DNA from 3 places in the Streptomyces sp. NPDC018029 genome. Region 2 is predicted to be linked to each of the others. Evidence: riboswitches for the same ligand, from Rfam matches in the RefSeq annotation. Region 2 holds a riboswitch; each other region holds the start of a gene.
What was found. A riboswitch is a leader RNA that binds a small molecule or an ion and turns the genes downstream of it on or off. The one in region 2 is predicted to bind cobalamin.
Positions count from the first base shown of each region.

Region 1: it holds a riboswitch for cobalamin, as region 2 does, so the genes downstream of both, cobN (cobaltochelatase subunit CobN) here and ACH4D5_RS25045 (energy-coupling factor ABC transporter permease) in region 2, are expected to answer to the same signal.
Region 3: it holds a riboswitch for cobalamin, as region 2 does, so the genes downstream of both, ACH4D5_RS04000 (ABC transporter substrate-binding protein) here and ACH4D5_RS25045 (energy-coupling factor ABC transporter permease) in region 2, are expected to answer to the same signal.

Region 1 covers NZ_JBIRFV010000007.1:288,413-293,933, reverse strand. Annotated here, with positions in the region: gene ACH4D5_RS22765 (precorrin-8X methylmutase) at 1-488, opposite strand, end outside; gene ACH4D5_RS22760 (cobalamin biosynthesis protein CobG) at 500-1,861, opposite strand; cobalamin riboswitch at 2,144-2,263, shown strand; gene cobN (cobaltochelatase subunit CobN) at 2,301-5,521, shown strand, end outside.
Region 2 covers NZ_JBIRFV010000008.1:243,020-248,540, forward strand. Annotated here, with positions in the region: gene ACH4D5_RS25025 (endo alpha-1,4 polygalactosaminidase) at 1-17, shown strand, start outside; gene ACH4D5_RS25030 (energy-coupling factor ABC transporter ATP-binding protein) at 1-865, opposite strand, end outside; gene cbiQ (cobalt ECF transporter T component CbiQ) at 907-1,656, opposite strand; gene ACH4D5_RS25040 (energy-coupling factor ABC transporter substrate-binding protein) at 1,663-2,085, opposite strand; gene ACH4D5_RS25045 (energy-coupling factor ABC transporter permease) at 2,085-2,813, opposite strand; cobalamin riboswitch at 2,843-3,027, opposite strand; gene ACH4D5_RS25050 (hypothetical protein) at 3,254-3,562, opposite strand; gene ACH4D5_RS25055 (ArsR/SmtB family transcription factor) at 3,770-4,783, shown strand; gene ACH4D5_RS25060 (APH(3') family aminoglycoside O-phosphotransferase) at 4,812-5,521, opposite strand, start outside.
Region 3 covers NZ_JBIRFV010000001.1:903,194-908,714, forward strand. Annotated here, with positions in the region: gene ACH4D5_RS03975 (PLP-dependent cysteine synthase family protein) at 1-215, opposite strand, end outside; gene ACH4D5_RS03980 (MoaD family protein) at 228-506, opposite strand; gene ACH4D5_RS03985 (putative leader peptide) at 652-759, opposite strand; gene ACH4D5_RS03990 (ABC transporter ATP-binding protein) at 826-1,605, opposite strand; gene ACH4D5_RS03995 (FecCD family ABC transporter permease) at 1,602-2,630, opposite strand; gene ACH4D5_RS04000 (ABC transporter substrate-binding protein) at 2,627-3,589, opposite strand; cobalamin riboswitch at 3,633-3,796, opposite strand; gene ACH4D5_RS04005 (Mov34/MPN/PAD-1 family protein) at 3,769-4,191, opposite strand; gene ACH4D5_RS04010 (amino acid permease) at 4,278-5,521, opposite strand, start outside.

The DNA.
Region 1 (5,521 bases), on a different contig from region 2:
CCGACCGGGATGCCGAGGACGGCGGCCGGGCGCGGCGCGCCTTCCTCGATCATCTCCAGGAGGCGGAAGAGGGCGGTGGGCGCGTTGCCGATGGCGACGACGGAGCCTTCGAGGCGGTCGCGCCAGAGTTCCATGGCGGCGGCGCTGCGGGTGGTGCCGAGCTCGGCGGCGAGGTCCGGCACGGACGGGTCGGCGAGGGTGCAGATCACGTCGTTGTCGGCGGGCAGCCGCTTGCGGGTGACGCCGCTCGCGACCATGTTCGCGTCGCAGAGGATCGGCGCGCCGTCGCGCAGCGCCTTGCGGGCGTCGGCGATCACCCGCGGGCTGTAGGCGAGATCCTTCACGAGATCCACCATCCCGCAGGCGTGGATCATCCGGACCGCGACCTGGCTGACGTCGGCGGGCAGGCCGTGGAGGTCCGCCTCCGCGCGGATGGTGGCAAAGGACTCGCGGTAGATCGCCGCGCCGTCCTTCTCGTAGTCGAACACTGTGCTCTCGCTCATCTCGTGGCCGTCGTTTTCGTGGTGTTACGTGCCGTGGTGACCGTCTCGGTCAGGGTGCTGCCCGTCACGGCCTCGGTCGAGCCGCCGGTGTGCCGCGTGACCTCGTAGCGGCCGTCGCCGGTGGCGAGGACGTCGACCCAGTCGCCGTGCGGGTGACCGCAGCGCCGCTCGCAGCCGGACCAGTGGACGGGGAGTCCGCCGGTGCCGGGCACTGCGTCGGCGCGGACGTCGGCGAGGGACTTGGCGCAGCCCGGGCGGCCGGTGCAGGCGCCGACGCCCAGCCAGGGCGAGTCGGGTGCGGTGACGTATCCGGCGGCGGCCAGCGCGGCCAGCCGTCCGCGGGCCGCAGCCCCGTCGGCGAAGCCGGGGAGCACGAAGCCGCGCCAGGGCGTGACCCGCAGCTCGTCGGCGGGGAGCGGCAGGAGGGCCCGCCACTGGGCGGCGCTCACGCGGCCGAGGCGGGCGTGGACCACCACTGCGCGGCCGACGACGCCCGGGGCGGGCGGCGCGGCGATCGGCGGCCGCGGGACGTCGGCGGGAGTGGCGGAGACGTCGGCGGGAGTGGCGGAGACGTCGGCGGGCGTCGCGGAAACGTCGGTGGGCGTCGCGGATACGCCGACCGGCGTCGCGGAGACGTCGGCCCGGGACAGTGCTCCCGCCAGGTCCGCGGTCGTCCCTTCGGGCAGTTCGCGCACCCGCCACGCCCCGTTGCCCGCCTCGCGCGCGGCGTCGAGGAAGGCCGCGGCGGCCGCGAGGGCGGCGCGCGGGACGTCGGCCCCGGCGACCCGGCAGGCGTGGCCCCCGAGACGTACGACTGCGGTCCCGCCGGATTCTGCGATCAAGGTCACATCGCCGCCGAGCCCGGCCGCATCCCCGCGGCCGTCGTCGAGGGCGAACAGGAAGCGGCCGGAGAGCGCTGTCGTCCACTCCTCCGCGCACAGGAGTCGGTCCAGCTCACGGGCCCACAACTGCACGTCGGCGTGGCCGAGTCCGTCGGTTCCCGCGAGCGGGGACGCCACCACGTTCCGCACCCGCTCGTGGCGCTCGGAGGGCAGCAGGCCGGCGTCCGCGAGCAGCCGGGAGAGCTCGCCGCCGCACGCGTCGCCGAGACCGCGCAGCTCGATGTTGCCGCGCGAGGTGACGCTGAGGTTCCCGTCCGCCAGACGCTCCGTCGCGGCCGCCAGCACGGACGTCTGATGCCCCGTCAGGAGACCGCCGGGCAGCCGGAGTCGGGCGAGGCGCCCGTCGTCCGCGAGGTGCAGGCGGAGGGCTCCGGGGCAGGCGTCACCCCGGTCACGTATGAGGGATTCGCCCTGGTCTGGGGATGGTGCTCGGGTGGGCGGCATGGCGGCGAGCATACCCACGCGGATCCGGCCGGTCGCCTCCCGAGACGGACCGTCCTGGCAGGTGGCCGCCCCATCGGCGGCGGGCAGGACTTACTATGCAGGCGGCGGGCCTCCAGCGGTCTCGGGGCAGTGGGGTGCGGGTCCGCGTCGTTCGGTGCGTGCTCTCGGCGTGCTGGGCGGAGGCCCTCGTACTGGACGTACTTGGGACTTCGCCCGGCGCGGCGAGAGGGCGTGCCGGGCGGCGTGGGCGCGTGCCACACTGCCCCGAGACCGCTGGGGTCCGCCGACGCCAGCGACGGCGTGGGTCCACCAGGACCCCAGGGAGGAAGCCCGGTGCGAATCCGGCGCGGTCCCGCCACTGTGAGCCCCACCTGTGTGGGGTGAGCCAGGAACTCCTGCCGTCCATACGACCACCCGGGGCGCGGACACCCCGAGGAAGGCCTGCGCCCGCATGCTTCTGCTGTTGTCGACCTCCGACACCGACCTGCTCAGCGCCCGCGCGGCGGGAGGCCCGGTCGACTACCGGTTCGCCAACCCGTCCCGTCTGGACCTCGACGCGCTGCCCGCCCTACTGGACGGCGTCGACCTCGTCGTCGTACGCCTCCTCGGCGGCGTCCGCGCCTGGCAGGACGGCCTCGACCAGCTCATCGCCACCGGCCTCCCGGTCGTCGTGCTCACCGGGGAACAGGCGCCCGACGCCCAGCTGATGGCGTCGTCGACCGTGCCGATCGGCATCGCCGCCGAGGCGCACGCCTACCTCGCGCACGGCGGCCCCGCCAACCTGGAGCAGCTGGCCCGCTTCCTCTCCGACACCGTGCTGCTCACCGGCCACGGCTTCGAGCCTCCCGCCGCCGCCCCCTCCTGGGGCCCGCTGGAGCGCACCGCCCGCGCCGACGTCGAGGGCCCCACGGTCGCCGTGCTCTACTACCGCGCCCACCACATGAGCGGCAACACCGCCTTCGTGGACGCGCTGTGCGGCGCGATCGAGGACGCGGGCGCCCGCGCGATGCCGCTGTACGTGGCTTCGCTGCGCGCCCCCGAGCCCGAGCTGATCGACGAGCTGCGCGCCGCCGACGCCATCGTGACGACCGTCCTCGCGGCGGGCGGCACCAGGCCCGCCGAGGCGTCGGCCGGCGGCGACGACGAGTCGTGGGACGCGGGCGCGCTGACCGGCCTCGACGTGCCGATCCTCCAGGCGCTCTGCCTGACCGGGTCGCGCTCCGCGTGGGAGGAGAACGACGAGGGCGTCTCGCCGCTGGACGCCGCGAGCCAGATCGCGGTGCCCGAGTTCGACGGGCGCCTCATCACGGTCCCCTTCTCCTTCAAGGAGATCGACGAGGACGGCCTTCCCGCGTACGTGGCCGACGCCGAGCGGGCGGCCCGGGTCGCCGGCATCGCCGTACGGCACGCACGCCTGAAGCACATCCCGGCCGCCGACAAGCGCCTCGCGCTGGTCCTCTCCGCGTACCCCACCAAGCACTCCCGCATCGGCAACGCGGTCGGCCTCGACACCCCCGCGTCCGCCGTCGCGCTCCTGCGCAGGCTCATCGCCGAGGGCTACGACTTCGGCCCCGAGGCCGACATCCCGGGCCTCGTCTCCGGTGACGGCGACGAGCTGATCCGCGCGCTCATCGACGCGGGCGGCCACGACCAGGAGTGGCTCACCGAGGAACAGCTCGCCGCCAACCCGGTGCGCATCCCGGCCGCCGACTACAAGCGGTGGTACGCGACGCTGCCGCAGGAGCTGCGGGACTCGGTCGAGCAGCACTGGGGGCCGCCGCCCGGCGAGATGTTCCTGGACCGCTCGCGGGTCGGCAACGGCGGGGACCCGGAAGGCGACATCGTGCTCGCCGCCCTGCGCCGCGGCAACCTCCTCATCCTCATCCAGCCGCCGCGCGGCTTCGGCGAGAACCCCATCGCGATCTACCACGACCCGGACCTGCCGCCGTCGCACCACTACCTGGCGGCGTACCGCTGGATCGCGGCGCCCGCGGCCGACGGCGGCTTCGGCGCCGACGCGATGATCCACCTCGGCAAGCACGGCAACCTGGAGTGGCTGCCCGGCAAGAACGCGGGCCTGTCCGCCGCCTGCGGCCCCGACGCCGCGCTCGGCGACCTGCCGCTGATCTACCCCTTCCTGGTCAACGACCCGGGCGAGGGCACGCAGGCCAAGCGCCGCGTGCACGCCACGCTCATCGACCACCTGGTGCCGCCGATGGCGCGCGCCGACTCCTACGGCGACATCGCGCGCCTGGAGCAGCTCCTCGACGAGTACGCGCAGATCAGCTCCATGGACCCGGCGAAGCTTCCGGCGATCCGCGCGCAGATCTGGACGCTCATCCAGGCCGCAAAGCTCGACCACGACCTGGGTCTGGAGGACCGTCCGGACGACGACGGCTTCGACGACTTCCTGCTGCACGTCGACGGCTGGCTCTGCGAGATCAAGGACGCGCAGATCCGCGACGGCCTGCACGTCCTCGGCACCGCACCGGCCGCCGGTGACCGCGTCAACCTCGTCCTCGCGATCCTGCGGGCCCGCCAGATCTGGGGCGGCACGACCGCCCTGCCCGGCCTGCGCGAAGCCCTCGGCCTCGACGAGTCCGCGGCGACGCGGACCACCGCCGACGCGGCCGAGGAGCAGGCCCGCGCGCTGGTCCAGGCGATGGACGACGCGGGCTGGGACCTCGCCGCCGTCCCCCGCGACCAGGGTGAACAGGTCGCCGCCGTCCTGGAGTTCGCCGCCCGCGAGGTCGTCCCGCGCCTCGCTGCCACCACCGCCGAACTCGACCACTCCGTGCACGCGCTGAACGGCGGCTTCGTCCCTGCGGGCCCCTCGGGCTCCCCGCTGCGCGGCCTGGTCAACGTCCTGCCGACCGGCCGCAACTTCTACTCGGTCGACCCGAAGGCCGTCCCGTCCCGCCTCGCGTGGGAGACGGGCCAGGCCCTCGCCGACTCCCTCATCGAGCGGTATCGGACGGACAACGGCGAGTACCCCACGTCCGTCGGCCTCTCCCTGTGGGGCACGAGCGCGATGCGCACGGCGGGCGACGACGTCGCCGAGGCCATGGCGCTGCTCGGCGTCCGCCCGGTCTGGGACGACGCGTCGCGCCGCGTCACGGGCCTGGAGGCCATCCCGTACGAGGAGCTGGGCCGCCCCCGCATCGACGTGACGCTGCGCATCTCGGGCTTCTTCCGCGACGCGTTCCCGCACACCATCGGCCTGCTCGACGACGCGGTGCGGCTCGCCGCCTCGCTCGACGAGCCCGCCGACCAGAATTACGTACGCGCCCACGCCCAGGCCGACCTGGCCGAGCACGGCGACGAGCGCCGGGCCACCACCCGCATCTTCGGATCGCGCCCCGGTACGTACGGCGCGGGCCTGCTCCAGCTCATCGACTCCCGCGACTGGCGCACCGACGCGGACCTCGCCGAGGTCTACACGGTGTGGGGCGGCTACGCGTACGGCCGCGGGCTCGAAGGCCGCCCGGCCCGCGCCGAGATGGAGACCGCGTACAAGCGCATCGCCGTCGCCGCGAAGAACACCGACACCCGCGAGCACGACATCGCGGACTCGGACGACTACTTCCAGTACCACGGCGGCATGGTGGCGACCGTGCGCGCGCTGCGGGGCACGGCACCGGAGGCGTACATCGGCGACTCGACGCGCCCCGA
Region 2 (5,521 bases):
TGTACCGGCACTGCTGAGAAGAGCCTCGGTCACGGGCCCCGGCGGCCAGGGCCGCCAACTCCTCCGCCGTACGCGGCTCCTTCTCCGTATCCGCCGCCAGCCCGCACGTGCGCAGCAGCTCGCCGACGGCGATGCCCCACGGCAGGTGCAGCCCGGCCTCGGCCAGGAGGTCCCGCCGGGCCAGCGTCTCGGCCACCGGCCCCGTCCGCACTCCGGAGGGGGTGAGCAGCGCCGCGTCGTCGGCCCAGCGCAGGGCCAGGTCGACGTCGTGGGTCGCCATGACCACGGTCGTCCCGGCGTCCCGCAGCCGTTGCAGGGTGGCGAGGAGGCGTTCCTGGCCGTCGGGGTCGAGTCCCGCGGTCGGCTCGTCGAGGATGAGTACGCGGGGGCGCATCGCCACGGCTCCGGCGATGGCGGTCCGCTTCCGCTGGCCGTAGGAGAGCAGGTGGGTGGGCCGGTCGGCGAGCGCTGTGATGTCGAGGGCGGCGAGCGCCTCGGCGACTCGGGCCCGGACCTCGGCGTCGGGCAGGCCGAGGTTCAAGGGGCCGAAGGAGACGTCCTGTTCGACCGACGCGGCGAACAGCTGGTCGTCCGGGTCCTGCACCACCAGCTGCACGGTCGTGCGCAGCCGGGTCAGGCCCTTGCGGTGGTACGTCACGGGGACACCCTCGACCGTCAACTCGCCGGAGGCGGGCCGCAGTCCGCCGCTGAGCAGCCGCATGAGGGTGGTCTTGCCGCTGCCGTTGCGTCCGAGCAGCGCGAGGGCACGGCCCTCGACGACGTCGAAGTCGAGGCCGCTGAGCACGGTGGGCCCGTCCTCGTACGCGTAGGACACCGCGCGGAGAGCGACCACGGGCTGACTCATGGCGCTCGCGCCGCCCCCGGCGCTCGTCGCACTCGTGGCGCTCATGGAAGGAACCTTTCCAGTACGAGGGTCAGGGCCACCAGGCCCACGAGAAGCACCGCGCCGGCGGCGAGGAAGGGCCGTGAGATCCGGGCCTCGGGCACGAGGACGCGCAGGGTGCCGTCGTAGCCGCGCCCGGCGAGCCCGGCCTGCAGCCGGCTCGCCCGGTCGAAGGCGCGCACGAACGCGGTGGCGCCAAGGCCGGCCAGGGAGCGCCAGGTGGCGGCGCGGGTGGTGTGGCCGAGCCGGGCGGCCTGCGCCTGCCGGATCCGGCTCATAGAGTCCAGGAGCAGGAAGCTCATCCGGTACGTGACCAGCGCCACGTCCACGACCGGCGCGGGCACCCCCGCCTTCACCAGGCGGGGCAGCAGGTCCGACATGGGCGTGGTGAAGGCGAACAGGAGCACGCCGAGCGAGGCCGCGGAGGTCCGCAGGAGCAGACCGCCCGCGCGCGCCGGGCCGCCGTCCGCGAACGCCACGAACCCGCCGGGACCGCCGACCTGGATGAGCAGAGTCAGGGCGCCGGTCACGCAGAAGCCGAGCGGCACGCGGTAGGCGCGCCACAGTTTGCCGGGCGGCACGCCCGCCGGGCCCAGCAGCAGGGCGAGTGCGGCGACCAGCACCAGGACGGCGCCCGGCCAGGGCGGCAGCGAGATGGCCAAGACGGTGAGGCCGAGACCGAGCACGGCCTTGTCCACGGGATGCCGGCGGCGCCAGTGACTGCTGTGCGCCGCCGCGTCGATGGGCAGCACGCCGGGTCAGACCCGCTCGGTCCCGGACCGGGGGCCGCCCGCGTCGACCGGCTCGTCGGAGCCGTCCGACGCCTCCGGCCGCGCCGCTTCAGGCCGCGCCGCTTCAGGCCGTGCCGCTTCCGCCCGGGCCTGTTCCGCGCCCTGGCGGCGGCCCTTGCGCAGCCCGAAGTAGTAGGCGAGGACGCCCGCGCCGATGGCCGCCTGCAGGGCGAACAGCGCCGACTCGACTTCCCCGGACGGGGGTTCGTACAGCGGCGAGAACCATGGATCATAGTCCGGGTCGATCTCGGTGATCGCCGTCTCGGCCTGGGCGTCGGCGCCGGCGAACGGCTCTTCCTCGTCGTCGCCGAGACCGAGCGCCAGGGGAAGGACCGCGAGCGCGGCGACGATGAGGAGCAGCAGTGTGTTGATCTTCGCGTTCCGGCTCATCAGGCACTGGCCCCCGTCTCGGTCTTCTTCGTCGTGTCCGCCTTCTTCGTGGTGTCCGCCTGCTTGCGCTGCAGCAGTACGCCGAGGCGGGTGAGTTCGCCCTTGCTGGACTGCACGAGCAGGCGCATCACCAGGACGGTGAGCAGTCCTTCACTGACCGCCAGGGGGATCTGGGTGACGGCGAAGATGCCGCCGAACTTGCCCAGGGCGCCCAGGAATCCGCTGCCGGGGTCGGGGAACGCCAGGGCCAGCTGGACGCTGGTGACGCAGTACGTGGTCAGGTCGGCGACGAACGCCCCGAAGAACACGGTGACCATGAGCGGCACGTCGTACCGCCTCAGGAGCCGGTAGACCGCGTAACCCGCCCAGGGGCCGATGATCGCCATGGAGAACACGTTGGCGCCCAGGGTGGTGAGTCCGCCGTGGGCGAGCAGCAGGGCCTGGAAGAGCAGGGTGATGGTGCCGAGCACCGTCATGATCGGCGGCCGGAACAGGATCGCCCCGAGCCCGGTCCCCGTCGGGTGCGAGCAACTGCCCGTCACCGAGGGGATTTTCAACGCGGAAAGGACAAACGTGAAGGCCCCGGAGGCACCGAGGAGCAGCGTGCTCTCCGGATGTTCCTTGACTTCACGGGTCAGGGAGCGGACTCCGTGGACGACGAACGGCGCGGACGCTACGCCCCAGGCGATCGCGTGCGCCGGCGGGAGGAAACCCTCGGCTATGTGCATGGCTCAGCAGACCCTCTCCAGCACCTCGTGGATGGACAACGTGCCTTGGCCGGTCTCCTGGCTGACGGGTCGTACCGACCGGACTCCGCCTTCCCGGGTACGTGTGTACCCAGTGGCTGCCGCGAGGGCTGGAGCCGGACTTCCCGATCACAGTGGCGAGGGCCGCACCGGCATCACACCGGATTTCCCGAGCACCAAGGCGTGGTGACACTAGTGCGCAAAAATCGCCCTGACAACTTGCACGGCGGTCGCGCCGGTGTCACACCCGAGCGCACACCACCACCGCATACGCCCCTGCTCAGAGGCCATGCGTAGGTCTGGCGGCCCCGAACGTCCAGGGCCCCCACCCTCGGGGTGGGGGCCCTGGACGCTCAATGGCCGGTCGTTCTCAACTCCTCAGCGCCTCAACGCCTCAGCGCCGCAGCGCCTTCGACGTTCGATCAGGACTCGTCGTTCACCCACAGCTGCCACTTGCCGCTGCTGGGGTTCTTCTTGCAGTCCCACTCGGAGTAGATGGAGTTCCGGCCGTCGGCCTCGCACGCGGACAGGGTGCGGTAGGTGCCCACATAGATCCACGACATCGCGCCGAACTCGTCCGCGGACCTGTCGGCCGCCTCGCTCGCGGCGGAGGACGCGGTGGCCTTCGGAGCGCTGCTCCCGTGCGTGTCGGCCACCGCGGGCGTGGCAGCGAGCGCGGTGGTCAGAGCCGTCGCGGACACGAGCAGGGCGGCCTTCTTCATGTGACGCACAGATTTTCCTTCCGTCGGAGTGGAGCGTTGGGAGCACGGGGGCGGGCACCGGCGCCGCGGGCAGCGAGGTGCCGCGCGGCGCCGTCCTCCCCCCCTGGCCGGGACGGTGCTGCGTTCTCCCGGCCCCGCCAGTGTTGGCCGCTGGCCGCCACTGATCGACTCGTTTCGGGCTGGCCCGAATCGAAGGCCGCGAGGAGGATCGCCCGGGTGACGTTGCGTATCCACCTCACCGCCGAAGACCTGGCCCGCACCCGACTGGCCGCGGCGCCACGGCCCTTGCTCGAACTGGAGATCGCCGTCCGATTGCTCCAGGAGCGCTCCCACCCCGTCCGGTTCGACGCCTGGCGCAGCCGGGCGGCCCGGCATCTGCCGCCCCGGATAGGGACGTTGTGCGAGCTGATCCCCGCCACCGGCGCGGCGGTGGACTTCCTGGACCTGAGCGGCGAGGGCCACCCGGACGACCTGGTCGACCGGCTGCGCGGCACACCTGCCGACCGCGTCCGGAAGGATCTGCGGCAGTGGGCGCCCGGCCGCCCCCGGGGCCTCTCGCCGGCCGTCCGCTCACTCGGCCGGGACCCTTCCCTGGTGGGAGAGTTGGCGGACACGGTCGCCCATGCCCACCAGCACTTCATCGCGCCGTACTGGTCGCGCATCGACAGGCTCGCCCAGGTCGACCGCACCCGCAGGCTCCAGCAACTGGCCGGGCACGGCGTCGAGCGTCTCCTGAGCGGGCTCAACCCCCGCTACATCACCTGGGATCCGCCCGTCCTGCACCTGACCATGGCTTCCGGACGGGACGCCGACGTCCGCCTCGGCGGGCGCGGGCTCCTCCTGATCCCCACCCTGTTCGGGTCGCACTACCCCGCTCTGGACGACACCGCCGAACCCCAGCCCTGGATCACCTATCCCCTGCACGACGACCGGCCGGGCGCCGTGCCCGCCGTGTTCACCGCCGAAGCGCTGACCGGCTCCGACGCTCCGCCCGCCCTGACCGCGCTCCTGGGCCGGACCCGTGCGACCGTGCTGCGTGCCATCGGCGACCACCCCGCCTGCACCACGGGCCAGCTCGCCTCGCACGCCCGTATCGCCCCCGCGAGCGCCAGCGAACACGCCACCGTCCTGCGCCGCGCCGGACTCACCGCACAGACCCGCGACGGCAAGAGGGTCCTGCACACGCTCACACCGGCCGGACACGTGCTCCTCGACGCGGGCAGGGGCTGACCGCCGGACCGCCCGCTCCCGGGCGGAGTCAGAAGAATTCGTCGAGCAGCCGGTAGAAGTCCAGCTTCTCCTTGTCGACCGTGACCGCCGTCCGCTCCTCGTACCGCCGCAGGAACCGTTCGGCGTACGCAGGACCGAACCAGGGGTCCTCCTCGTACGCCAACTCCCGCAGCAGGACGGCGAGATCGGTGTGCCGGTCCGCCCTGCCGAGGCGGACGACGTCGATGACCCCGGTGACGCGGCAGGTGTCGGGGTCGAGCAGGACGTTCTCCGGGGTGAGGTCGCCGTGGGTGACGACCAGGTCCTCCGCCGCTGGGCGGGTGCGGTGCAACTCGTCGAGGAGGCGCTGCGCGGTCCATCCGGCACGCTCCTCGTCGAGGTCGTCCAGGTCCAGCAGGCCCTCGGTCACGTGGCGTGCGGCCTGTTCCATGGTGACCGGCAGAGCGCGGTCGAACGGGCAGTCCTCCGGGGGCAGTCGGTGCAGGGCCACAGCGAGGTCGGCGAGCGACTCGGCCACCGCGAACCGCTGCTCCGGGGGCCACTCGTCGGCGGCCGGCCTGCCGGGCACCGCCTCGGTCACCAGCCACGCCACGCGGTCGTCGGCGCCCCGCTCGACGATGCGCGGCACCGGGATGCCCCGGCCGGCGAGCCAGGCGAGGCGGTCGGCCTCGCCCGACAGGTCGGAGGGTGAGCCGTCGTACGTGACGGGGGCGGTCTTCATGTACAACTCGGGTTCGC
Region 3 (5,521 bases), on a different contig from region 2:
GAGGTCGGCTCCAGGATCGTGCAGCCGGGCGTCAACCGGCCGTCCTTCTCGGCCTGTTCGACCATGTGCAGCGCGGGCCGGTCCTTGATGGAGCCGGTCGGGTTGCGGTCCTCCAGCTTGGCCCAGATGCGGACCTCCGCCGAGGGGGACAGGCGCGGCAGGCGGACGAGCGGCGTGTTGCCGACCGCGGCGAGCGGGGAGTCGTAGCGAGGCATCCGGGATCGGGCCTAGACCATGCCGCCGGCGACGGCCGGCAGGATCGTGACGTTGTCGCCGTCGGAGAGCTTCGTGGAGATGCCGTCGAGGAAGCGGACGTCCTCGTCGTTCAGGTACACGTTCACGAAGCGGCGCAGCTTGCCGTCGTCGACGATGCGGGCGGCGATGCCCTCGTGCCGCGAGTCGAGGTCCGTGAGGAGCTCGGCGAGGGTGTCCCCGCTGCCTTCGACGGCCTTGGCGCCGCCGGTGTAGGTGCGGAGGATGGTCGGGATGCGGACCTCGATGGCCATGGCTGGGGGCTCCTGTCGGGGGGCGGGAAAGTGCGGACGGTGGGCGCGCGGCGGCGCTGTGCTTGCGGGGTGGTGCCTGGCGTACGCGGGGTGCGCCCGCGTGCGTGGTGCGGCGCCGCGGCCCACGGCCGGGCGGCGGATCGGTTCAGCGGGAACAGATCGCGCTGGCGAGGCGGCACAGGTCGACGTGCAGCCGCGCCACGAGCAGCAGGGGTGCGCTCGGCGTCTCTTCGCTCACGTCATGGGGAACCATGCGGTCATCGTATCGATTCCCGGTCCGGATCCCGGAATGTGATCTCACCTGCTGGACGGAATCCGTTCAGGATGCGGGCGGCGGCAGGTAGACGACGGTCGGGGCGCCGGTCAGCGGATGCGTGCTGACCTCGGCCGTCACGCCGTACACGGTGGCGAGCAGCTCGGCCGTGAGGACCTCCTTGGGCGCCCCGGAGGCGACGAGGCGGCCGCCGTCGAGGACGTAGAGGCGGTCGCAGTAGTACGCCGCGAGGTTCAGGTCGTGCAGGGCCAGGAGGTTCGTCGTGCCCAAGTTCCGTACGAAGGAGAGGATTTCGAGCTGGTAGCGGATGTCGAGGTGGTTGGTGGGCTCGTCGAGGACGACGAGGGTGGGCTGCTGCACCAGGGCGCGGGCCACCAGGGCCCGCTGGCGCTCGCCGCCGGACAGGGAGGGGAAGGCGCGGTCGGCCAGCTCCTCGACGCCGACGCGGGCGAGGGCCGCCGTGACGAGTTCCTCGTCGGCCGCCGTGTCCGCCTCCCAGAACCGCTTGTGCGGGGAGCGGCCCATCGCGACCACCTGCCGGACGGTCAGCTCGAACGCCGCCTGCCCGTCCTGCGGCACGGTGGCCAGGCGCCGGGCGCGGGCCTTCGGGGTCATCGTGTGCAGGTCGTCGCCGTCGAGGAGTGCGTGGCCCGCGGTGGGGCGCAGCGTGCCGTAGACGCAGCGGAGCAGCGTCGTCTTGCCGCTGCCGTTGGGGCCGACGACGCCGACGGTCTCGCCGGGGGCGGCGGTGAGGTCCACGGCGTCGACGAGCCGCCTGCCGTCGATCTCGTACGAGAGGGCCTGGGTGCGCAGCTCGCCGGTCATGCCGGGACTCCTTCGGTACGCCGCCGCAGCAGCCACAGGAAGAACGGGCCGCCGGTCAGCGCGGTGAGCACGCCGACGGGGATGTCCTGCGGCGCGGCGACGGTGCGTGCGGCGAGGTCGGCGACGACCAGGAAGACCGCGCCCATCAGCGCCACCACGGGGAGCAGCGCGCGGTGCGCGGCGCCGACCAGCATGCGGGCGGCGTGCGGCACCATGAGGCCGACGAAGCCGATGGCTCCGCTGTACGCGACGAGGACGCCGGTCAGGAGCGAGGCGAGGACGAAGACGCCGGCGCGGAAGCGGGCGGCGTGCAGGCCGAGGACGGTGGCGCCCTCCTCCCCGGCGAGGAGCAGGTCGAGGGGCCGGGCCATGGACACCAGGAGGGCCGTGCCGACGGCGAGGGTGGCGCAGGGCAGGGCGAGCATGTCCCAGCGGGCGCTGCCGAGGCCGCCCAGCGTCCAGTACAGGACTTCCTTGAGGTGGTCCGCGCTGTCGGCGGTGACGAGGATGAGGCTGGTCAGCGCGGTCAGGATGTACGAGACGGCGACGCCCGCGAGAATCAGGCGGCCGGTGGCGAAGCTGCCGCCGCCGCGGGCCAGGGCGTAGATGAGGACGAGGGAGAGCAGCGCGCCCGCGAAGGAGGCGGCCGGGATCGTGACGGTGGTGGACAGGGCCGCGCCGAGGCCGAAGACGCTGCCGAGCACGATCGCGCAGACCGCGCCGACGGAGGCGCCCGAGGAGACGCCGAGCAGGAACGGGTCGGCGAGGGGGTTGCGGACGAGGGCTTGCAGGACGGTGCCGATGACCGCGAGCCCGGCGCCCACCGTCGCCCCGAGCAGGACTCTGGGCAGGCGGACGTCCAAAACGATCGTGCGGAACGGGGAGGGTTCGGCGCGGCCCGTGAGGATGTCCAGGACGTCGGCGGCAGGGATGCGGACGGAGCCGAGGGCGAGACCGGCCACGAGCGCCACCGCGAGGGCCGCGCAGAGCGTCGTCACGACGGTGGCGTAGCGCAGGTGCTTCACAGCTGTGCCGCCAGCTTCCTCACCGCCTCGGGTGCTCGTACTCCCGTGACCATGTCGGAGAGCCGCAGGACCGCGAAGCGCTTGTTCTTGACGGCGGGGACGTCCTTGAGGACGGGGTCCTCCAGGAGGCGCTTCTTCTTCTGGGCGACCGTGGTGGCGCCGTAGTCGAGGATCAGGATCGTCTCGGGCCTGCGCTCGACGACCGATTCCCAGGACGCGTCGCTGAAGGACTTGTCGACGTGGGCGAAGATGTTGCGGCCGCCCGCCCGCTCGATGATGTCGTTGCCGATGCCGCGGCCGCCCGCGGTGAACGCCGTCTTGTCGCCGCTGTCGTAGACGAAGACGGAGAGCGGCTTCTTGTCCTTGGACTTCTTGGCGGTGGCGGCCAGTTCGCGCTGGGCGCCCTTCACCCAGCGGTCGGCGCGGGCCCGCACCCCGAAGGTGGAGCCGACCTCGCGGACCTCGCGGTAGACGTCGTCCATGGAGACGGGCTTCTTGGCGCAGCCCTCTACGTTGAGGCGGCTCTCGATGCCGGACTTGGCGAGTGCCGAGCGGCTGCGGCCGTCGCCGGCGAGGAAGGCGCTGGCGTAACCGCCGTAGACGAAGTCGGGATTGGCGGAGAGCAGCTTCTCGTAGGAGGGGTACTCCTTGGCGAGCACCGGGAGCGACTTGTAGGCCTTCTCATACTTCGGGAGGACCTTGTCGTCGAGGTAGGCGGTGCCGGCGATGTGGTCCTTCAGACCGAGTTCCAGCATCACTTCGGTGGTGTGCTGGTTCATGGTGACGGCGCGCTTCGGAGGTGCGTCGTAGGTGGTCTTCACGCCGCAGTTGGTGACGGTGTACGGGAATCCTGCGGTCTTGGCGGCGGGCTTGCTGTCACCGCCGGAGCCGGACGAGGAGCACGCGGCGAGCGGGACGAGCAGGGCCGCGGCGGCCAGGGCACGTATCGGTCGGGACATGGCTGAACTGCCTCCTCCAGGGGATTTCCGCGTCCCCTGCGTCGTGTGGAGGAAGGCGGCAGGTCAGTTCCTGACTCCCCCGCCCCGGCCGGCGCGTGCCGGTGGGGCGGGGTCACAGTGGCGGGACCGTGCCGGGTTCGCACCGGCTTCCTGGGTCCTGCCGCCCTCGTGAGTAAAGCTCAGTATGCCTGTACGACCTTTACGTCTTCCTCGGTGACCTCGCCGTCGACGATCCGGTACGAGCGGAACTGGAAGGGGCCCGCGTCGTCGGTGTCCGCCGTGGAGACCAGGACGTAGTGGGCGCCGGGTTCGTTGGCGTACGTGATGTCGGTGCGCGAGGGGTAGGCCTCGGTCGCCGTGTGCGAGTGGTAGATGATCACCGGCTCCTCGTCGCGGTCGTCGAGCTCGCGGTAGAGCTTGAGCAGGTCGCCCGAGTCGAACTCGTAGAACGTGGGCGAGCGCGCGGCGTTGAGCATCGGGATGAACCGCTCGGGGCGGCCGGTGCCCGCCGGGCCCGCGACCACGCCGCACGCCTCGTCGGGGTGGTCCTGGCGCGCGTGCGCGACGATCTGGTCGTGGAGGGCCTGGGTGATGGTCAGCATGGCGCCAGGATAAGCAGAGGGGCCCGTGCGTACCGGAGTGTGGTACGCGCGGGCCCGAATGCTGGACAGCGGCCTTGGGGAGCCGGTCAGTCCTTGGAGAGGCGGTCGCCGGTGGAGGCATCCGCGGAGGCGTCCTCGGGGAGGCCGATCTTCCGCTTGTTGAACGCCGCGGCCTGCGGGTTGCGGCTCTTGAGGACCAGGTAGGAGACGCCGAGAATCGCGGCCCAGACCGGAGCGGCGTACAGCGAGATCCGCGCGTCCTTGTCGACGCCCATCATCACGATGACCATGCCGATGAAGAGCAGCGCGAACCAGCTGGTGTACGGGGCGCCCGGGGCCCGGAAGGTGGACTGCGGCAGCTCGCCGCGGTCGGCCTTGCGGCGGTAGCGGATCTGGCAGGCCAGGATCATGATCCAAGCCCACATGCCGGAGATGGTCGCGAAGGAGACGACGTAGTTGAACGCCTCGCCCGGCCACTGGTAGTTGATCCAGACGCCGACCAGCATGAACGCGGCGGAGGCCGTGGTGCCGATGAGCGGCAGGCCGTTCTTCGTGAGCTTGGTGAAGAACTTCGGGCCCTGGCCGTTCATCGCCAGGTCGCGCAGCATGCGGCCGGTGGAGTACATGCCGGAGTTGCAGGAGGAGAGCGCGGCGGTGAGGACCACGAAGTTCACGATCGCGGCGCCGACGCCGAGGCCCATCTTCTCGAAGGCCGCGACGAACGGCGAGACGCCCGGCTGGAAGTGCGTCCACGGCACGACCGACAGGATCATGATGAGCGCGCCGACGTAGAAGACGGCGATGCGCCACGGCACGGTGTTGATGGCCTTGGGCAGGACGGTCTTCGGGTCCTTGGACTCGCCCGCGGTGACGCCGACGAGCTCGACGGCGAGGAAGGCGAACATCACGATCTGCAGCGTCATCAGCGTGGAGCCGATGCCGTTCGGGAAGAAGCCGCCCTGGTTCCACAGGTGGGCCACGGTCGCGGTGTCACCGGCGTCGGAGAAGCCGATGGTGAGGATGCCGATGCAGATCAGGATCATGCCGATGATGGCGGTGACCTTGACCATCGAGAACCAGAACTCCAGCTCGCCGAAGAGCTTCACGGAGATGAGGTTCGCGCCGTACAGGATGACCGTGAAGATCAGCGCGTACGCCCATTGCGGGACGGAGCCGTGTGTCCAGTACTGCATGTACTGGGCGGCCGCTGTCACTTCCGTGATGCCGGTGACGACCCAGAAGAGCCAGTACGTCCAGCCGGTCACGAATCCGAAGAACGGGCCCATGAACTCACGGGCGTACTCCGAGAAGGAGCCGGACACGGGCCGGT